DNA from 4 places in the Pseudoalteromonas sp. H103 genome. Region 3 is predicted to be linked to each of the others. Evidence: predicted binding sites of a transcription regulator. Region 3 holds the regulator's gene; each other region holds the start of a gene.
What was found. Region 3 encodes sigma-54, which starts transcription at its own class of promoters, with help from an activator protein. Its sites were predicted from a motif close to GTTGGCACGNNNNTNGNNT; they were not measured.

Region 1: a site for sigma-54 is predicted at 2,823-2,841, ahead of fliS (flagellar export chaperone FliS). Genes of this name have one in related genera too.
Region 2: a site for sigma-54 is predicted at 1,275-1,293, ahead of ATS74_RS10215 (YggN family protein). Genes of this name have one in related genera too.
Region 4: a site for sigma-54 is predicted at 1,673-1,691, ahead of ATS74_RS16645 (amidase family protein). Genes of this name have one in related genera too.

The regions. Positions count from the first base shown of each region.
Region 1 covers NZ_LOFG01000012.1:364,734-369,244, forward strand. The annotation lists gene ATS74_RS08985 (sensor histidine kinase) at 1-181, opposite strand, end outside; gene ATS74_RS08990 (DNA-3-methyladenine glycosylase I) at 314-904, shown strand; gene ATS74_RS08995 (sigma-54 dependent transcriptional regulator) at 1,098-2,534, opposite strand; gene fliS (flagellar export chaperone FliS) at 2,896-3,297, shown strand; gene ATS74_RS09005 (hypothetical protein) at 3,302-3,598, shown strand; gene fliD (flagellar filament capping protein FliD) at 3,670-4,511, opposite strand, start outside.
Region 2 covers NZ_LOFG01000015.1:58,372-62,882, reverse strand. The annotation lists gene ATS74_RS10220 (aminotransferase-like domain-containing protein) at 1-333, shown strand, start outside; gene ATS74_RS10215 (YggN family protein) at 439-1,236, opposite strand; gene ATS74_RS10210 (PA3496 family putative envelope integrity protein) at 1,627-1,812, shown strand; gene ATS74_RS10205 (glutathione peroxidase) at 1,931-2,422, opposite strand; gene ATS74_RS10200 (AzlD domain-containing protein) at 2,532-2,831, opposite strand; gene ATS74_RS10195 (AzlC family ABC transporter permease) at 2,831-3,532, opposite strand; gene ATS74_RS10190 (cytochrome b/b6 domain-containing protein) at 3,640-4,296, shown strand; cyclic di-GMP riboswitch class I at 4,387-4,478, shown strand.
Region 3 covers NZ_LOFG01000001.1:71,407-75,917, reverse strand. The annotation lists gene kdsC (3-deoxy-manno-octulosonate-8-phosphatase KdsC) at 1-369, shown strand, start outside; gene lptC (LPS export ABC transporter periplasmic protein LptC) at 366-920, shown strand; gene lptA (lipopolysaccharide transport periplasmic protein LptA) at 910-1,455, shown strand; gene lptB (LPS export ABC transporter ATP-binding protein) at 1,452-2,177, shown strand; gene ATS74_RS00390 (RNA polymerase factor sigma-54) at 2,247-3,746, shown strand; gene hpf (ribosome hibernation promoting factor) at 3,773-4,060, shown strand; gene ATS74_RS00380 (PTS sugar transporter subunit IIA) at 4,065-4,511, shown strand, end outside.
Region 4 covers NZ_LOFG01000018.1:232,987-237,497, reverse strand. The annotation lists gene ATS74_RS16650 (gamma-glutamyltransferase family protein) at 1-294, opposite strand, end outside; gene ATS74_RS16645 (amidase family protein) at 291-1,499, opposite strand; gene ATS74_RS16640 (putative 4-hydroxy-4-methyl-2-oxoglutarate aldolase) at 1,836-2,318, opposite strand; gene ATS74_RS16635 (TetR/AcrR family transcriptional regulator) at 2,322-2,975, opposite strand; gene yddG (aromatic amino acid DMT transporter YddG) at 3,141-4,061, shown strand; gene ATS74_RS16625 (alpha/beta hydrolase family protein) at 4,382-4,511, opposite strand, start outside.

The sequences.
Region 1 (4,511 bases), on a different contig from region 3:
CTATCATACCTTTGCCATCTAGTACCACCACACCTGCGGGCATAGTGTCTACTAAATGCGAAAGCCAGCTTGCTTGCTTACGCAGATCGCTTAACTCACCAATGTACTCCTCTTGAAGTAAACATGGGTTATACTGATTTGCAGAAATAAACTGTGGTTTTAACACGCTTGCAAGAGCCATAATCAAATCTCGAATTGATGTAGATACAGGGCTAAATGCACAATTTATACCAAATTTTATTTATATATTTTTCATTAAGTTACACACTAATTTTAAGCGACATAAAAATGACGCACACTAAAAGGGATCATAATGAGTGAGCAAAAAAAGTGCCGTTGTCCGTGGCTCGACACCACTAAACCAGACTACGTTATTTACCACGATGAAGAATGGGGCGTGCCACTTTATGATGATACAAAACTATTTGAATTTATTACGCTAGAGTCGGCGCAAGCGGGTTTAAGTTGGTACACCATTTTAAAAAAGCGTGAAGGCTACAAAAAAGCATTTGCTAATTTTGATGTGCACAAAGTAGCTAAATATACAGCACAGGACATTGAGCGACTCATGCTTGATGAAGGTATTGTGCGTAACCGCTTAAAAGTTGCAGCAACTGTAAATAACGCTAAACGATTTATAGAAATTCAAAAAGAGTTTGGTAGTTTTAGTAATTACCAATGGCAGTTTGTAGACAACAAGCCAATTATCAGCAACTTAAATAGCATAGATGACTACCCTGCAATAACAGAGGCCTCTACCGCGTTTGCAAAGGATTTGAAAAAACGTGGTTTTAAGTTTTTAGGGCCTACAACGGTGTACGCACATATGCAGGCCTGTGGCATGGTTAACGATCATAGTAATGATTGCTTTAGAAAAGAAGAAATTATTAAGGCTTTTAGCTAGTCAATGAGTAAGTACAGCTAAGTAATTAAAAGCTGCGCTTTTCACGCGAGCAAGATCGGCGTCTACCGCCAAGGTTCAAGTTTGCGTTTATCGTGTAGACGCGAAGCTTGCTTGCGTGACGGGCAAAGCCCGTAAATTAATTGCTCAAAAATGAATAATAAATAACGAAAAGTCTTTCACCATTTGCATACTGCTAATCTCGCGACAAGTTATACTTTTTCATTTTTTCGACGAGCGTTGTACGCCTTACACCTAATATTTCCGCGGCGCGTGCCACAACATAATCAAAGCGTTCAAGTGCTTGGGTAATTAAGCTAATTTCAAGCTCTGCTAAATAGTCTTTAAGCTCAATACCATCATCAGGTAGTAATCCGCTGCCTTGTTGATTAAATTCAGCTTCGGGTTCAGAATCATAATCACTAAAACCAGTGCTAAAAATATCGTTAAAGGCATCTTTTTCTAAAAGCTCTTCTGGGTACTCTGGCTCGTAGGCATCGACTTCTATGTAACGATATTTATTTGGTAAATCAGGTACATCAACCACCTTTTCAGGAAACATAATAACCATACGCTCAACTAAATTAGCAAGCTCACGAATATTGCCTGGCCACGCATGTTCTTTTAAGCTCTTAACCGCGCGTTCTGTAAATTTAGCGGTGGTGCCACTTTGCTCATTAACACGGCGCATTAACTCTTTTAATAGCAGAGGAATGTCGTCAGCGCGCTCACTTAGCGAAGGGTTTTCAATAGGGAATACATTCAAGCGATAATATAAATCTTCTCTAAAACTCCCCTCTTCTATCATGTTTTCGAGGTTGCGGTGAGTAGCGGCAATAACCCGCACATCAGCCTGTATGGCTTTTGTGCCACCCACTCTCTCGTAGCTGCGTTCTTGCAACACCCTTAGTAACTTAACTTGCATTTGCAGCGGCATATCACCTATTTCATCTAAAAATAGTGTACCACCTTGAGCAAGTTCAAAACGTCCTTTACGCGCCGATATAGCCCCTGTAAACGCCCCTTTTTCGTGCCCAAACAACTCACTTTCAAGCAACTCCCCAGGTATTGCACCACAGTTAACCGGCACAAACGGCCCTGTATTACGCTTAGACAATAAGTGCACGTTGCGCGCAACAACCTCTTTACCTGTGCCCGACTCACCTAAAATAAGCACGTTTGCATCGGTTTTAGCCACTTGCTCAATTAAAAAGCGTACGTCTTTAACTGCATCAGTTTCACCTACTAAACCATCAAATGATTTATGAGGTTTATGGCCTTTATGGTCAGTTGGTAACATACGTTGATACTGCTGGCAATCGTGCAGCAATTGCGTGGTTACTTCGTGATTAAAAGGCTCACAAATTAAGCCTACAACATTTGCAATACTTAGTAGTGGCTTAAGTGTTTCACCAATTAATAAAAAAGGAAGTGTTGGGTAGCGTTTAATTAAGCTTTCGTGATCTAAGCTTTGCAATGCACCTAAAATTACTATGCATTCTTGCTGCTGATATTTACTGCATATTTGCTCAAAGCTAGATTCATCTAGCAATTGTACAGCCTCACCTATAAAGGTAAGTGATGCGTTTAATCCTATTGAGCGATTGTTATTATTATCTAAAATCAAGATCATAGTTAGCGAGCCGTACTTTCACTAATTTATTTAATTAGTTAAATTGTAAGCCAGTTCAGCGTGGATGCAAGCGATAGCGGCAGTTTTTTGACATAAACGCCAAAAAACAGACGGACTAGTAAAATCAATCATACTTAAGAATTAATCATTAAGTATCAATTTATAAAAACCTTATATAAAAGCTAACTAAAAATTTTAAAGTACAAATTACCCAATATACAAAATATATAAGCTATTATTTACTTAAGTTGAAAGTAACAATGCCGATAACTATACAAATGTAAAACGCTTGGCATTAATATTGCTTTTATTTTGGTATAAGTTTTACATAATTTTAGTAGTTAAATTTTAGGATTTTCCCATGGCACATGTCTCACTGAAAAAATACAGTCAAGTTCGTGCAAGTAACATTGCAGAAATGGCGCCGTATGAACAAATAAACCTTATTTTTAGTAATATTATTGGTCGCTTAGCTGCTACTAAGGGTTTTATTGAACGCAAAGAAATAGAAAAAAAAGGCGAAAACCTCTCAGCATGCATTTTATTATTAGGTGCACTGCAAGATGCGCTTAATTTAGAAGTAGAACAAGATCCTAGTATTTCTGATAATTTATTGGCGCTATACGCCTACTGCCAGCGCAAATTAACGCAAGCTAATATAAATAATGATATTGAAGCAGTTGTTGAAGTTTCAAGCATCATTAAAGAAATAAAAGAAGGTTGGGATAGTATTCCTGCAGATCAACGCAGTCCTGCGGTATAATGCTATGGGTCAAAGCCTTTCAGTTAAAGCAGAGCATATTCATGAGCTGCTTAATAATATTGAAGCATTAGTACAAAGCAATAAAGCAGAAGAAGCCAAGCCAATTATGGATACTTTAAATAGTGAACTTAAAAGCTGGTGCGAAAGTGATACACCACCAAACACTCAAGAATTAGAGACTATACAAGCTGTTATAAACGCTATAAGCAAGCAGGCTATAGCTGCAAAAAATGAATCATCTAAAGCTATAATTAAGCAAAAAAAATCGGGCAAAGCAATCTCAGCATATAAATCGGTTTAATTGCTCTCATGTAAATAGCAGGCACAAAAAAACCGTTTTTTTAAACGGTTTTTTTGTGCTCATAACTAGTATTAAGAGTTATTGCTTACCACTCCTGGCATATTTTCAAGCTGAGCTTGCACATAGCTACTAGTAGAGTTTAGGCTCGCTACCAGTAAATCCATAGCGTTATATTGAGCGTATAATCGGGAAGAAAGCGACTCCATTTTACTTGTTAAGCTTTCACGCTGATCGTCAATATCTTCAAGTTGATTTGTTTTACTATCAATACGATTCTGAATAATACCGTCGGTGTCGGTATAAAAACTCATTAGTTCGTCAAATGATTGGGCAAAACCATCTTCGTCATCATCACTGCCTACAAAAAACTGTTGCACTAAACCAACGTTTTCATCAATTTTATCATTTAATGTCTCGGTATTAAGCGTCAGTACTCCATAACGATCTGCTTCAACACCTAACTGAGAAAGTGATAATGAGTTACCATTACCTAAATCAACAGAGTCGGTAATCTGCTCTCGTAATTTAGACATAACACCACGAAGTAACGAGTCACCGGCCATTACACCAGCGCCATCTTCACTTGAAGCACCGAGGGTATTACTAAGCTCAAGTAGTTCGTTATAGCTGGAAATAAAGTTATTTAAGCCTGATTGAATATTATTGTTATTTTCGGTTACTGATATATCACTTAAATCATCATCAGTGTCATGTGCTTTTTTTGCAGTTATAGTAATTCCATCTATTACATCGGTGAACGTATTTGACGCGTTACTAACAGTAAGAGAACCATCAATAGTAATTGATGCATCGGTAGCTGCGATAATTTCAGACGCATTTTGAACCCCTGCAGAGTCAAATGCTAACAGGGATAACCCATTTGTATCCGTGTTATCACCATCTGTATCTGCTA
Region 2 (4,511 bases), on a different contig from region 3:
TACGATAGAAACTTAAAGGTATTAAGGCAGCGCTTGCGAACGAACAAAGACCGTATGCGCTTTTGTTTACAACAAGCTATGCCAAAAAATACCCGCATAAGTGACCCTCAAGGCGGCTGTGTTATTTGGCTCGACTTAGGTGGCGAGTACGATAGCCAAAAGCTTTTTTTACTGGCGCTTGAGGTAGGTATAAGCATAACGCCTGGGCTTATATTTTCTGCGACGAGTAAATATAAAAGCTGTTTTAGATTAAGTTATGGTGTGCAATGGAGTGAGCAAATGGAGCGCGCTATTATTACATTAGGCGAGCTTACTTTATTAGCTAAAAAATAATGTAAATCAGTACATAAAAAAGCAGCATTTAAGTAAACTTAAATGCTGCTAAAGGGATATTAAATATGGTTACTTGGGTTACTTGGGTTACTTGGGTTACTTGGGTTACTTAGTTGGTTTAATTGTAAATAACTCATAGCCTTGAAGCTCAGGTAACTGTGCTACTAATTGCTCTTCTTGCTTAGCAATGTCGGCAAAGTTGCCACATAAATCGTTAGCACGTTCTTCAAGTGCATTAGCATGTAGTTCTACTTTTTCTTCTATTTGTGCGCCCATATTTTCCATGCGCTGCTCAAATGCTTCCATATCACCACCTGAGCCTAATAATTCAGAGCCTAGTGCAACTAAAATGCTGCCCATTGATTGCATAACAGCAGACTCAACAGCCGTTTCTATTTGATTTTCGAATTGCTGCTCAAAGTTTTCACCAAACTGATTAAAGCTTTGCTGGCCCATAACAAAGGTGCCTTGCTGATAAAAAGTGTTTTCTACTTCCATTTTAATATCGTCCATCAGCTCAGACATATTATCTAAGCCATCAATATTAAATGCGTTGCCTACTTCAGCTAGTGCAACACCCGCAATTTTAACGCCTTCTAAAGCTATATTAGCTACTTCAGGTAATTGAGTGCGTAAGCTATCAGAGTAGGTGTTTAACGCTGCGCGTTGGTTGCTATTAAGGTTAATTAACTCACCGTTTATAGTTAAATCACCGTCAGTAGTGAACTGCATGGTGCGATTATTAGCTGTAAAAATTTCTAGTTCGTTTGGCTTAATACGTACATCATTTTTAAATTCAACATTGCACTGTCCATTACTAAATGAAATTGCAGAATCGTTATCGTTGTGAGCCATTGCAGCGGGCGTACAAATTAAAGCACTTACTAATAGTAATTTTTTCATGTTTGTTCTCTACTTTTTTGTTGATGACGATTAACTAATAACAAGTTTAGTGCCAGTTTTATTTGTTTATTCTAAACAATGGGTTACGTGTTTGTAGGCGGCTTAATAATGATGCTTTCATTAAGTAAATAACTATTTTTTAGTCAAATTGGCTAAAAAATAAAAAGTGATAAATTTTATTTATCGATACGATAAAAAACTCTCACTTTCCTCAATTCGAATTTAGCGCTATTTATTCACAATACTGACATGAAGACTATTTACGATAGCTACATAGCTTTATTTTGGTACTAATTTGTAAATCATATTTAGTACTGAACATTTTTAATTTCACCAATTATTGCGATTATAAAATCCTTAATTGGTCTCAAACACTTTATGGAGTGGGTTGTGGGTAAGACATTTAGTTACGATGCGCTAGATGATGATTTTGTTGAAGACGAATACGAAATGGTCGGGCGTAATCAACATGATAAAAACAAGCAAAAAGTTAAGAAAAAGTTGGAAGACTATCTTGAACAAAAACGCTTGCGTAAAAACCTAGGCGAAGACGATTTAAGTGATTACATAGAGTAAATTGTACTAGTAAAAATACATCGCCAGTTTTGTTTAGGTATTTATACGTGTGGTTATAAACATGTTTAACGCTTAGTTTTAACTGGCAATAAAGAGGCTATACGCCTCTTTATTAATTTTATGCCGTAATGTTTTTAAGTGCTTTTTGAATGGTTATTTCTAGCTTTTCAGGTTTAGTAAAAGGAGCATAGCGTTTAATTGGTGTGCCATCGGCCGCTATTAAAAACTTAGTGAAGTTCCATTTTATTTTACGTGTTAAAAAACCAGGTAATGCTGATTTTAGATAACGAAAAATAGGATGGGCATGCTCACCGTTTACATCGACTTTGGCCGACATTAAAAAACTAACACCGTAGTTAATTAAACAGCCTTGCTCTATTTGGGTGGCGTCGCCGGGCTCTTGCTGACCAAATTGATTACACGGAAAACCCAAAATAACCAAACCCTGGCTTGCATACTTATTATGTAAGGCCTGAAGAGACTCATACTGGTAGGTAAACCCACATTCACTCGCGGTATTTACGATAAGTACAACCTTCCCCTCAAAATCACTAAAGTTAATGGGCTGGCCTTGTAAGCTAGTTGTGCTTAATTGATAAAATTCGTGCATGATTGACGCTTATTATTATTGTTTCAAGCATTCTACTCGCTGATGCATACATCGAAAAGTATAAAGTTTCACCTGCGGTAATAAAAATCTATTAATAAATGTAGGGTGCTTAATTAAGTATTAAAAAAAGACCCATCCCTGCAAGGGTGGTGTAATAAATATTATGTGTTTTGTAAGCCACAATAACGGCCACAATAGCCGCGCTTAAATATGGGTTTTGCCAATTAAGGTTAATACCTTCTTCATTTAAAAATACAATAGGGACCCAAATAGCTGTCAGTACGGCTGGGGCACTAAAGCTTAAAAATTGCTGCATCTTGGGGCCTACCTTAAATGGTAAGGCACGGTGCAAAAATAAGTAACGCGTAAAAAAAGTAATACACGCCATAAGTAATATTGTGATCATCATTAGTGCGCGTCCTTCTTTGTGGTTATTCTTGATGTGAAGTAGCCTGCGCACATAGCAAGTAAAGCCGAACATACTAACCACAGCTCAAACCCTGTGCTTTTTAATAGAGTTGCGCTTATACCCGCGACTATAACGGTGACTAAGGTGGCTAAGTTTTTAACCCCCGGAATAACTAACGCTATAAACGTAGCTGCAATTGCAAAGTCTAGCCCTAGATTGGTTAAGTCAGGCAGCATAGAGCCCGCCACAATACCAATGAGTGTCCACAAGTTCCAAGCTATATAAAAGCTAAACCCGGCACTAAGTGCGTATATTAATCTTGTTTTTGTTCTATATGCTTTGCGATGATGCGAAAAAGCAAATAGCTCATCGGTTAATACAAAGCTGACCGGTAAGCGCCAGCGCATGGGTTTATCAATGACTTTATGACGAACAGCGAGGCCATATAAAAAATGACGAGAGCTGATAATAAACGTAGTAAATAAAATAGTGAGCAGCGGAGTATTACCCGCCATAAGCTCTATAGCGACTAATTGCGCAGAGCCTGCAAAAACTAAAAGTGACATAGCTTGGGTTTCTAAAGCGCTAAAGCCATTTTGAATAGCTAAAGAACCACACAAAATACCCCACGGAATAACCGCCAAACAAAGCGGCAGCATATCTAAAAAGCCCTTTAAAATAGCTTTTTTAGTTCCTTGCATGGTTTTTACTCATATGACTTGTAGAATGACTCATAAGGATACCTTAATATGATGATGTTAAAGTAGATAACATATTAAATAGTACTGTTTTATTTAGGGTGGGCGCAATGTCAAAAGTACAGGTTTGGGATAGCTTTATTAGAAGCTTTCATTGGTTATTAGTAATTAGTATTGCTGCGTTATATTTTAGTGCCGAAGAGGGCATGATTGAGCTACATTTTGTAATGGGCTTTTTTACGCTTGCACTTATTGTTACGCGCTTTATTTGGGGAGTGTTTGGCAGTAAAACAGCTAAAATTAGTGCGCTAATACATTCACCAAAGTCGGTAATTAGCGCATTTAAAACACCTACAGATGCACCAGGGCACTCCGCGCAGGGCAGCTATATGGTCATTTTGTTTTTTATACTTATTAGTACTCAGCTTTTAACAGGGCTAATGAGCAGTGATGGCATTTTAACAGACGGACCATTAGTTGAATATGTATCGAGCGATACCGTAGATTTTGCTAATTGGCTACACCACCTTAATTTTGACATTTTACTATATGCTATCGGTTTGCATGTGCTGGCTATTATTGTGTATAAATTTAAAGGCAAGCCTCTTGTAAAAGCAATGATTACAGGTACAAAAGAGCTTAGTAATGAAAATGCACAAGTAAAGCTTACTAAATCATCTTGGCCTGCGTGGGTGATCTTTTTAGGACTATTAGCGGTGCTAGCATTTAGCTGGGCCAAAGAGCCGTTAAATTATTTATTTAGCTAATAAATATACTAAAACCAATCTTTAAGGGTTGGTTTTTTCCATTGGTTACATTCTTTTGTTTGATTGTTGTGCGGTTGCTAATTATAATCGTCGAATTGTTGGCAAACTAACCTAAAGGTTAGGACGCAAAGTTTCCGGTCTAAGGTTTTACTTGTTAAAACTACGATAGCGGGGCTGCTGCACTGTGTATTATCGTGTATCTCTTGCCCTCAATG
Region 3 (4,511 bases):
AATAGTGGCTTTGAAGTAGCCGTTATTACTGGGCGTCACTCTCAAATAGTGCAAACCCGTATGAGCAGTTTAACAGTGCAACATATTTATCAAGGTCAAGAAGACAAGCTAATTGCTTACCAAGAGCTAAAAAACAAGCTCAACCTAAGCGATGACCAAATTGCCTATATTGGCGATGATGGCCCCGATATGCCAGTAATGGAGCAAGTTGGTTTTGCCGTTGCTGTAAGCGATGCTCACCCACTTATTAAACGCTTATCGCACTACGTTACCCAAATGCCAGGTGGTTTTGGGGCAGTAAGAGAGCTTACCGATTTACTCATGCTTGAAAATGGTAAGGCACTTACCACACAAGGCACTAGTTCATGAATGCGGCGCGCATAATACTTAGCATTTTATTCATTACCTGTATGGTTTGGCTTTGGTACCCTTATTTTACCCAAACAAATACAGCTCCTCAGGCAGAACCTGAAGTGATTGCTAAGCCTGATTACATCGCCATAGAACTTAAGCAAACAGCTTATGATGAACAGGGTAAAATTAGCCACAAAGTAACAGCGGCTAAAATGGAGCTATACCAGCAGCTAGGTTTTACATTTTTTGAAAAGCCTATATTTACTTTATATAACGAAAAGCAAACGTGGCAAATAAACGCTGACGAAGCAACATTATACGAAGACAAACAGTTGATATTAGAAGGTAATGTAGTTGCCAAAAACTTAACCGATAACGCCATGATAGACAAAATCAACGCTGATAATATTCAGGTTGATATAGAACTATTAACAATGCGCTCGGAGCAACCTGTTGTCATCACTGGACCCAATTTAAAAATCACCGGTAAAGGCCTTGAAGCCGACTTAAAAACTGAAGTGATTAAACTAATTAACCATACGCGAACCATATACTATGACCAATAAAATTTCTAAAATACTTATAATTCCAACTCTTCTACTTGCTTTTAATGGCTATGCAGCAGAACAAGAAGCTTCTCCTTCTGCCAATCAAATTTCAATTAGCGCTGACAAACAAGAAGGCCAGTTAAAAGCTAATGTAGGGATTTTTGAAAAAAACGTAGAGATTATTCACGGTAATCGTCGTATTACAGCTGACCGATTAGAAGTACACAAACGCGAAGATTTAGGTGATAACAAGCAATTACTAATAGCAACAGGTAGCCCAGCTTATTTTGAAGAAAAACAAGCTGACGGCACAGTAATGAGCGCCAGTGCAAACGAAGTACGCTACGATGTTGCTAAGCGATTTTTAACGCTAGTTGGCGATGCTGAGGTCGCTCAAGCGGGGCAAAAAATCAATGCAAAAAGTATTACATACGACATGCAACAGCAATTAATTAGCGCCGAAAAAGATGAAAACTCTACCGATCGCGTTCACACTATTTTAGTGCCTGTTGAGCCTAAAAAAGTAAAAAAAAGTGACAAAGGCCAGCCATGAGTACATTAAAAGCAGAGCTATTAGCAAAAAGCTATAAAGGCCGTGAAGTAGTAAAAAATGTTGGCCTAGAAGTCAAAGCTGGCAGTATTGTTGGATTGCTTGGGCCTAACGGCGCAGGTAAAACCACTACGTTTTATATGATAGTGGGCCTTGTACCGAGTGATAAAGGCAAAATTTCTATTGATGAGAACGATATTACTCTTTTACCTATGCATAGTCGTGCTAGATTAGGCATAGGCTACTTACCACAAGAGTCATCAATTTTTAGAAAACTTACCGTTTATCAAAATTTAATGGCTATTTTAGAAACGCGTAAAGAGCTTAACAAAAAAGCAAGAGAAGATACGCTTAACAACTTGTTAGATGAATTTAGTATTCAACATATTCGAGACAGCCAAGGTATGGCTTTATCGGGTGGTGAGCGACGCCGCGTAGAAATTGCACGCGCACTAGCTGCTAATCCTAAATTTATATTGCTCGACGAACCCTTTGCAGGTGTAGACCCTATATCGGTGTTAGATATAAAGAAAATAATAGAACATCTTAAAAATCGTGGGATTGGTGTATTAATTACCGATCATAACGTAAGAGAAACCCTTGATGTTTGTGAAAAAGCCTACATTGTTTCTCATGGAGAGTTAATCGCTTCTGGTACACCAGAGCACGTATTAAATGACAAAACGGTACGCGATGTTTATTTAGGCGAGCAATTTAGGCTGTAACATTTACGCCATGTCTTTAAGCATCTGCTAGTATTAATTATAACAACATAAAAGGATTGTTAGAGATACATGAGGCAATCATTACAGCTGCGCATGGGCCAGCAACTTACAATGACTCCACAACTGCAACAAGCAATTCGTTTGTTGCAACTCAGTACATTGGATCTCCAGCAAGAAATACAAGAAGCGCTTGATAGCAATCCGCTTCTAGAAGTAGATGAACAAGATTACACGGAAGAATCAGCTGGCAAAAACGAGCAAAAAGCAGATAACGATGAATTAACCGTAAGTGCTAATGCCGACGAAAAACCAAGCGAGTACGAGCAAGACAGTGGTGAAGCACTTACTAAAGACACCGTAAGTGACGAAATGGCTATGGATGTAAGCTGGGATGAGTACATGAGCGCAGCTCCTGCTTCATCATCAGGCCCTATGCCAGAAGATGAGTCTATTTATCAAGGTGCTTCAACCGAAACTCTTCACGAATACCTAATGTGGCAATTACAGCTCACGCCGTTTAGCCCTACTGATGAAGCAATTGCAATAGCGATTGTTGAAGCAGTCGATGACTCAGGTATATTAACGCTAAGCTGTGAAGATATTTTAGAAAGCTTTAATCAAGAGAACGACGACGAAGGCGAAGTTGAACTTGATGAAATAGAAGCCGTTTTAAAACGTATTCAGTTGTTTGATCCGGTGGGTATAGCAGCTCGTAGCTTACAAGAGTGTTTGTGTATTCAGCTAAATCAGTTTGATAAAGATACGCCTTTTATCAATGAAACAAAGATGATTTTAACCGATCATATTGACCTATTAGCGGCTCGCGACTATCGTACATTAATGAAGAAAACTAAGCTCAAAGAAGACGAGCTTAAAGAAGTAATGACGTTAATTCACACTCTAAACCCTAAGCCAGCAGATACTATTGTAAGGGAAGAATCAGAGTATGTGATCCCCGATGTATCAGTTAAAAAAATAAAAGGCCGTTGGGTAGTTGAGCTAAACCCAGATAGCATGCCTAAGATACGTGTTAATAGCCAATATGCAGCTATGTCACGAACAGTTAAATCTAGTGGTGACAGTCAATTTATTCGCTCTCATTTACAAGAAGCTAAATGGTTTATAAAGAGCCTAGAGAGTAGAAACGACACACTACTAAAAGTAACTAATTGTATTGTTAAGCAACAACAGGGCTTTTTTGAACACGGTCCAGAAGCCATGAAACCTATGGTTTTAAACGATGTTGCTGAAATGGTAGAAATGCACGAGTCGACTATTTCGCGTGTAACTACTCAAAAGTATATGCACACGCCACGTGGTATATTTGAGCTTAAATACTTTTTCTCAAGCCACGTAAGCACCGAAAATGGTGGTGAGTGTTCATCTACAGCAATACGTGCTTTGATTAAAAAACTGATTGCCGCAGAAAACTCAGCAAAACCATTGAGTGATAGTAAAATTGCGGATATATTGGCTGAGCAAGGAATTAAAGTAGCTAGACGCACAATCGCAAAATACCGCGAATCTCTGGCTATTCCACCGTCTAATCAACGAAAGAGTTTGATATAAGACGCAAAACAAAGAGGAAAACGCTTATGCAACTAAACTTAACTGGTCGTCATGTAGATGTTACTGATTCATTAAGAGACTACGTAAATAATAAATTTGCAAAGCTAGAAAGGCATTCTGATCATATAAACAATGTTCATGTCATTCTCGATGTAGAAAAACTTAACCAAAAAGCTGAAGCTACAATCCATGTAAGTGGTGCAGAGTTATTTGCATCTACCGAACATCAAGACATGTATGCTGCCATAGACTCGTTGATTGACAAGCTCGATCGTCAAGTTATTAAACACAAAGAGAAGCTTGCTCGACATTAATATGATGAAATTAAGCTCACTTATATGCCAGGACTGCAGCAAAGCTGCGGTCCTTTTTAATAGCAAAAAAAGAATTTTAGAGTTTATTAGCGAACTCGCTCATGAAAAGCTTCCTTATCTTTCTCAGCAAGATATTTTGTGTGCTCTAATGAATAGAGAGAAGCTTGGTAGCACAGGCATAGGCCGTGGTATTGCAATTCCTCATGGAAGAATGAGTGGCGCAGAAGAGCCATTAGCAATAGTGCTTGTAAGCGAGACAGCCGTAAATTTTGATGCGATTGATAACCGCCCTGTTGATATATTTGTTGCACTCATCGTACCAGATGGTGATAACCAACAGCACCTAAAGACTCTCGCAACCATAGCTGATAAACTAAATGACAAAGAATTTTGTAAACAGTTACGCTGTGCAAAATCCGATGCTGAGCTTTACCAAGTTATTGTTAATCAA
Region 4 (4,511 bases), on a different contig from region 3:
AGTCAATGCGCTTAAACCACCTCGCTCTGGTATGTGTGGCTCATTGCTGTAGGCACTTATGTCGCTTGGTGCGCGCCCGCATGCATCAATTGCGGTAGGGTGGCTTTGGTTTGGGTTATCAATAAGCCAAAAGCTGTCGCCGCCAATCGAGTTCATATGTGGGTAAACCACGCTAATCGCAGCCGCAGCCGCTACCATTGCTTCTGTGGCTGTACCGCCTTGTTTTAGTATAAAGGTGCCTGCCTCGGTCGCTGAAAAGTGCGGGGCAGTAAATGCAATGTTGTGTGTGCTCATGCAGGTGTGTCCTGTTTAAAGTGTGCAGCTAATTGTTGTACGCAGGCAAGTAGGCTTTTATCGTTGCCGTGGCTCATCATTAATGAAAACCCATATGGGTGGCCATTTTCTAAATTAGCCAATGGTAAGTGAACTTGCGCCGAGCGGCTCAAGCCCGCAATGGCAGATAAAGTTATAATTTGCATACGTAAGGCGCTTGTGTTGGTGCCCAATTTAGGTGCGGTTGTGGGTGTGGTTGGCAAAAATAAACAACTTTTTGTGTTTAGGTTTTTAGTTATTAGTGTTTGCCACTGAGTTTGTACTTTTAGTGCTTCTTGCTCTTCTTGGGCGGTTAGTGCCAGTGCCATTTTAAAACGTGCCGCAATTGCCGGAGCAAACTGGGGAAGTTGCCCTGGCAATTGAAGCCAATCTTTATGCGTTTTAGCTATTGCGCGCCCTTGCAATATTCTAAAACTATCAGCGAGTTCGCTTAATAAGTTGCTATTAGGCAGTTCAAATTCTTTATGGTGCTTAAAATAAGGCTTGGTTTTTTCAAGTAGTTGCTTAATAGGTGTTTGTAAAGCAGGGCTTACTAGCTCAAATAACGGCTCACAAATTACTAAAGTATCAACGTTATTAATAGCTTGATTTGGTAACAGTACATTGCCTACATCGCTTAGTAGTTCTGCACTTTGGGTAAGCCAGCCAATGGTATCAAAAGGGGGAGCTAGCGGAATTAGGCCGTCTTTTTCAATCACGTTATGGCTGGGTCTTATACCAAATAAGCCGCAGTAACTTGCGGGTATTCTAATAGAGCCGCCAGTATCGGTACCTAAGCCAATATCGGCTAAGTTAGCAGCAACGGCGGCCGCCGATCCCATACTCGAACCGCCACTTGCATGACCGCTAAGTTTTGGGTTTTGTGCCGCCCCATAGTGAATGTTATTCCCCTCTAAGCTGTAAGCAAGCTCATCGGTGTGGGTAAAGCCTGTAAAGCTACAACCCTCGTTCATTAACTTATTTACCGCACTTGCTGTTTGCTGGGCAGGTTTTGCTGCTTTAAACCAATTAGGGTTACCTGCGCTGTTGCGCTCACCTTTAACAGCAAATACATCTTTTACTGCAAGGCGCTTATTGATAAGTGCGCCGTGGGTGTGTGTTTGCCATGCTTTTGGGCCATGGTCACAAAAAATACCGGTAAAATTATTATGTGTTTTGGTACTCATATCACCACTCGTTATAAAGTAAATCTGACCAACTGGTTATAATCAGATTTAGGGTGATTAAAAAGACGAATTAATTATTATTATTTTTCAGCCCACTGCGTAACATCTTATTTTTATTTTACAGAGCCTGATCCGCTTTTTAATCGGTTAGCTTATTATATTGCCTAAAAGCTAAGCAAAAGCAATGCCAAATACAATAAAGTTGTCCGTTCGGTCAGGTTTTTATGGGTTTGTATGGTGTTTATAAAAATTTAAGCAATAAAGAGGGCGTAATTTAGAGGTGAAAATACACCAAGTTGGTGCGTGTTTGCACCATCTTGGTTGTAAGTCGGGGGTTTACAATAGTGCGTTTGGGCTAATTATTAAGCCGTTTACATCGGCGTATAACCAATCATTTGGCTTAATTGTGGTGCTAAGCATAGTTACTGTTTGGTTTTTATCACCAAACCCACGCTTTAAAGTACTACGCGGAGTTGAGCCAAGCGCCATTACGGGTAAATCCATAGTGGCAAGTATTTCTATATCGCGGCAACAGCCGTTAATAACAACGCCTTCCCAGCCATTTTTTAATGCGCGCTCTGCCATTATATCGCCTATAAAAGCAAAGCGTTTACTGGCAAAGCCATCAATAACTAATATTTTGCCCTTGCCGTTTTCATGCAGTATATCAGCGGCAAATGAATTGTCTTCTGGGCAGGTAACGGTAACTGCTTGGCCACTAAACGTGGTTTTTTTACCAAAATGGCGCAGGCCGCTGTCGGCTACTTGTACGCTCTCGAGGTGATCGTCAAATAAATCGGGGGTTGTAAAGTTATCCATGGGTTAAGCCTCACTTTGCTCGGGTATTTTTAAGCCAATACCTTTTAAAATAATGTGGGCAATTGACTGCGTAATGTGTGCCACATCGGTTTTATCGTATTCTAATTTGTTCATAACTAGCAGTACTTCAGCTTGAAAGTCGGCGTAGTATTGTGTGGTTGACCAAATGGTAAATAATAAATGGTAAGGGTCAACGTTATCCATTTTATCGGCGTCAATCCATGCTTGAAAAACATCAACCTTTTGCTTTACCCAAGGGCGTGTATTAGTTCTAAAGTAGTTTTGAAGGTACGGTGCACCACGCAGTATTTCGTTGGCAAATAAACGCGATTGCAAAGGCTGATTAACGGCAAGTATTACTTTGCTTTTAATGTAGTTATAAAGCACATGAGCAGGGTCGTCCTCAGGGGTTACATTATCTAGCCCTAAGTTCCAATGCGCTATTATGCGGTCTATTACGGCTTCGTATAGGCCGTCTTTACTTTTAAAGTAATATAAAATATTGGCTTTAGGCACGCATGCCTCTTTGGCAACCATACTCATGCTAGCGCCATCGTAACCAAGCTGAGAAAACAATTGCTCTGCGGCATCGAGTATTAACTTTTGGTTTTTCTCTCGGGTGAGTTCTTTTTTATTTGGCTTTGTTTGTGTGGTCATTATGGCGTTGCTGAGTTTAAGGTGTTGATTGATTGTAACTTTACTGACCGAAAGGTCAAATACTAAAATTTGCTTTATTTTATATAAAAGTATTAGTAACAATTGTTTAAGCGCATAATTACTGGTAGCGTACCCCTAAATGCAGGTAGTACTTTTAGGTAGTTAATGGGCTTTTTTTCTAATCATAAATATACACTTTATGGCATCGCCGCTATTTTATTATGGAGCTGTTTAGTTGCTTTGCTGCGTGATGTGTCTGAGTTATTTGGCCCCATTGGTGGTGCTGCGCTTATGTACAGCGTAAGTACACTTTTTTTAATTATGGTAATGGGGCCGCCAAAATTAGGTGGTTTTAATAAACGCTATATTATTTGGGGTACTGTTTTATTTGCACTTTATGAGGTGTGTTTGGCGCTGTTTGTGGGGCTGGCTAATAATCGCTACCAAGCAGTAGAAATGGCCGTTATAAATTACTTATGGCCCACGCTTACTATTTTACTCAGTATTATAGTTAACCGTAGTAAAGTAAGTTTTTGGATTTACCCTGGCATGTTGCTCGCCTTTTTTGGTGTAGCGTGGTGTGTTGGCGGTGATAGTGGTTTATCTATTAGTAGTATTACCAACAACTTTGCAAGTAATCCTACGGCTTATTTATTGGCTTTTGTAGCGCCGTTTATTTGGTCTGTATACTGTGTAATCACTCAAAAAAGCAGTAATGGTAAAAACGCCATAGTGCTGTTTTTTATAGCCACAGCGTCAAGTTTGTGGGTGCTATATGGTTTAAGTGATGAACCCGCTATGGTGTTTTCAATACATGCAACAATTACGCTTGTTTTAGCAGGTATAGTGGTAGGCAGTGGTTATGCACTCTGGAACCAAGCAATTATTGGCGGTAACTTAATGCTGCTTGGTACGCTTTCGTATTTTACGCCGGTTTTTTCGGCTATTATCTCGGCGCTTTATTTATCAATTACCCTTAGTGCCTCATTTTGGCAAGGGGTAATAATGGTAACTGGCGGCTCACTCGTTTGCTATTTTGTAACGCGTAAGAAGCCAATTAATAAACAAATAAACCCAGTTAACTAGGGCGTGTTGATCCTTGCGGATTGAAATTTGTTCAATCTAAGGGCGATTAAATCGCGGCGCGAGGTTTGTAACCTAGTGGACTAAGTAAAAACCGAGTAAAGCTTCCGCGTCCTGCTCACGCCCCTTACCTACATCCATGTAGGCAACAAAGAGTTTATCGCCCCTAAGCAGAACCCGAAGGGCAGCGCATGTTTGGCATTTATGCTGCGTTATCGCCTATTTATGGGGAATAACCACACTTCATAGGCTCTGCCTTGCCTAAAAACCAAACATACTGCTGCAAATTCAACCATCAAAGATCAACACGCCCTAACCTTTTTTTAGCTGTGTTTATTTAGCCACTCTAATGCGTGTGACCATAAACCATCTGACTTTTTACTAAAAAACTTCATATGGCCAATTTCTTTTAAGCCATAGTCTTTAGGGTTTAAGGTTAACTTACTCGCTTTT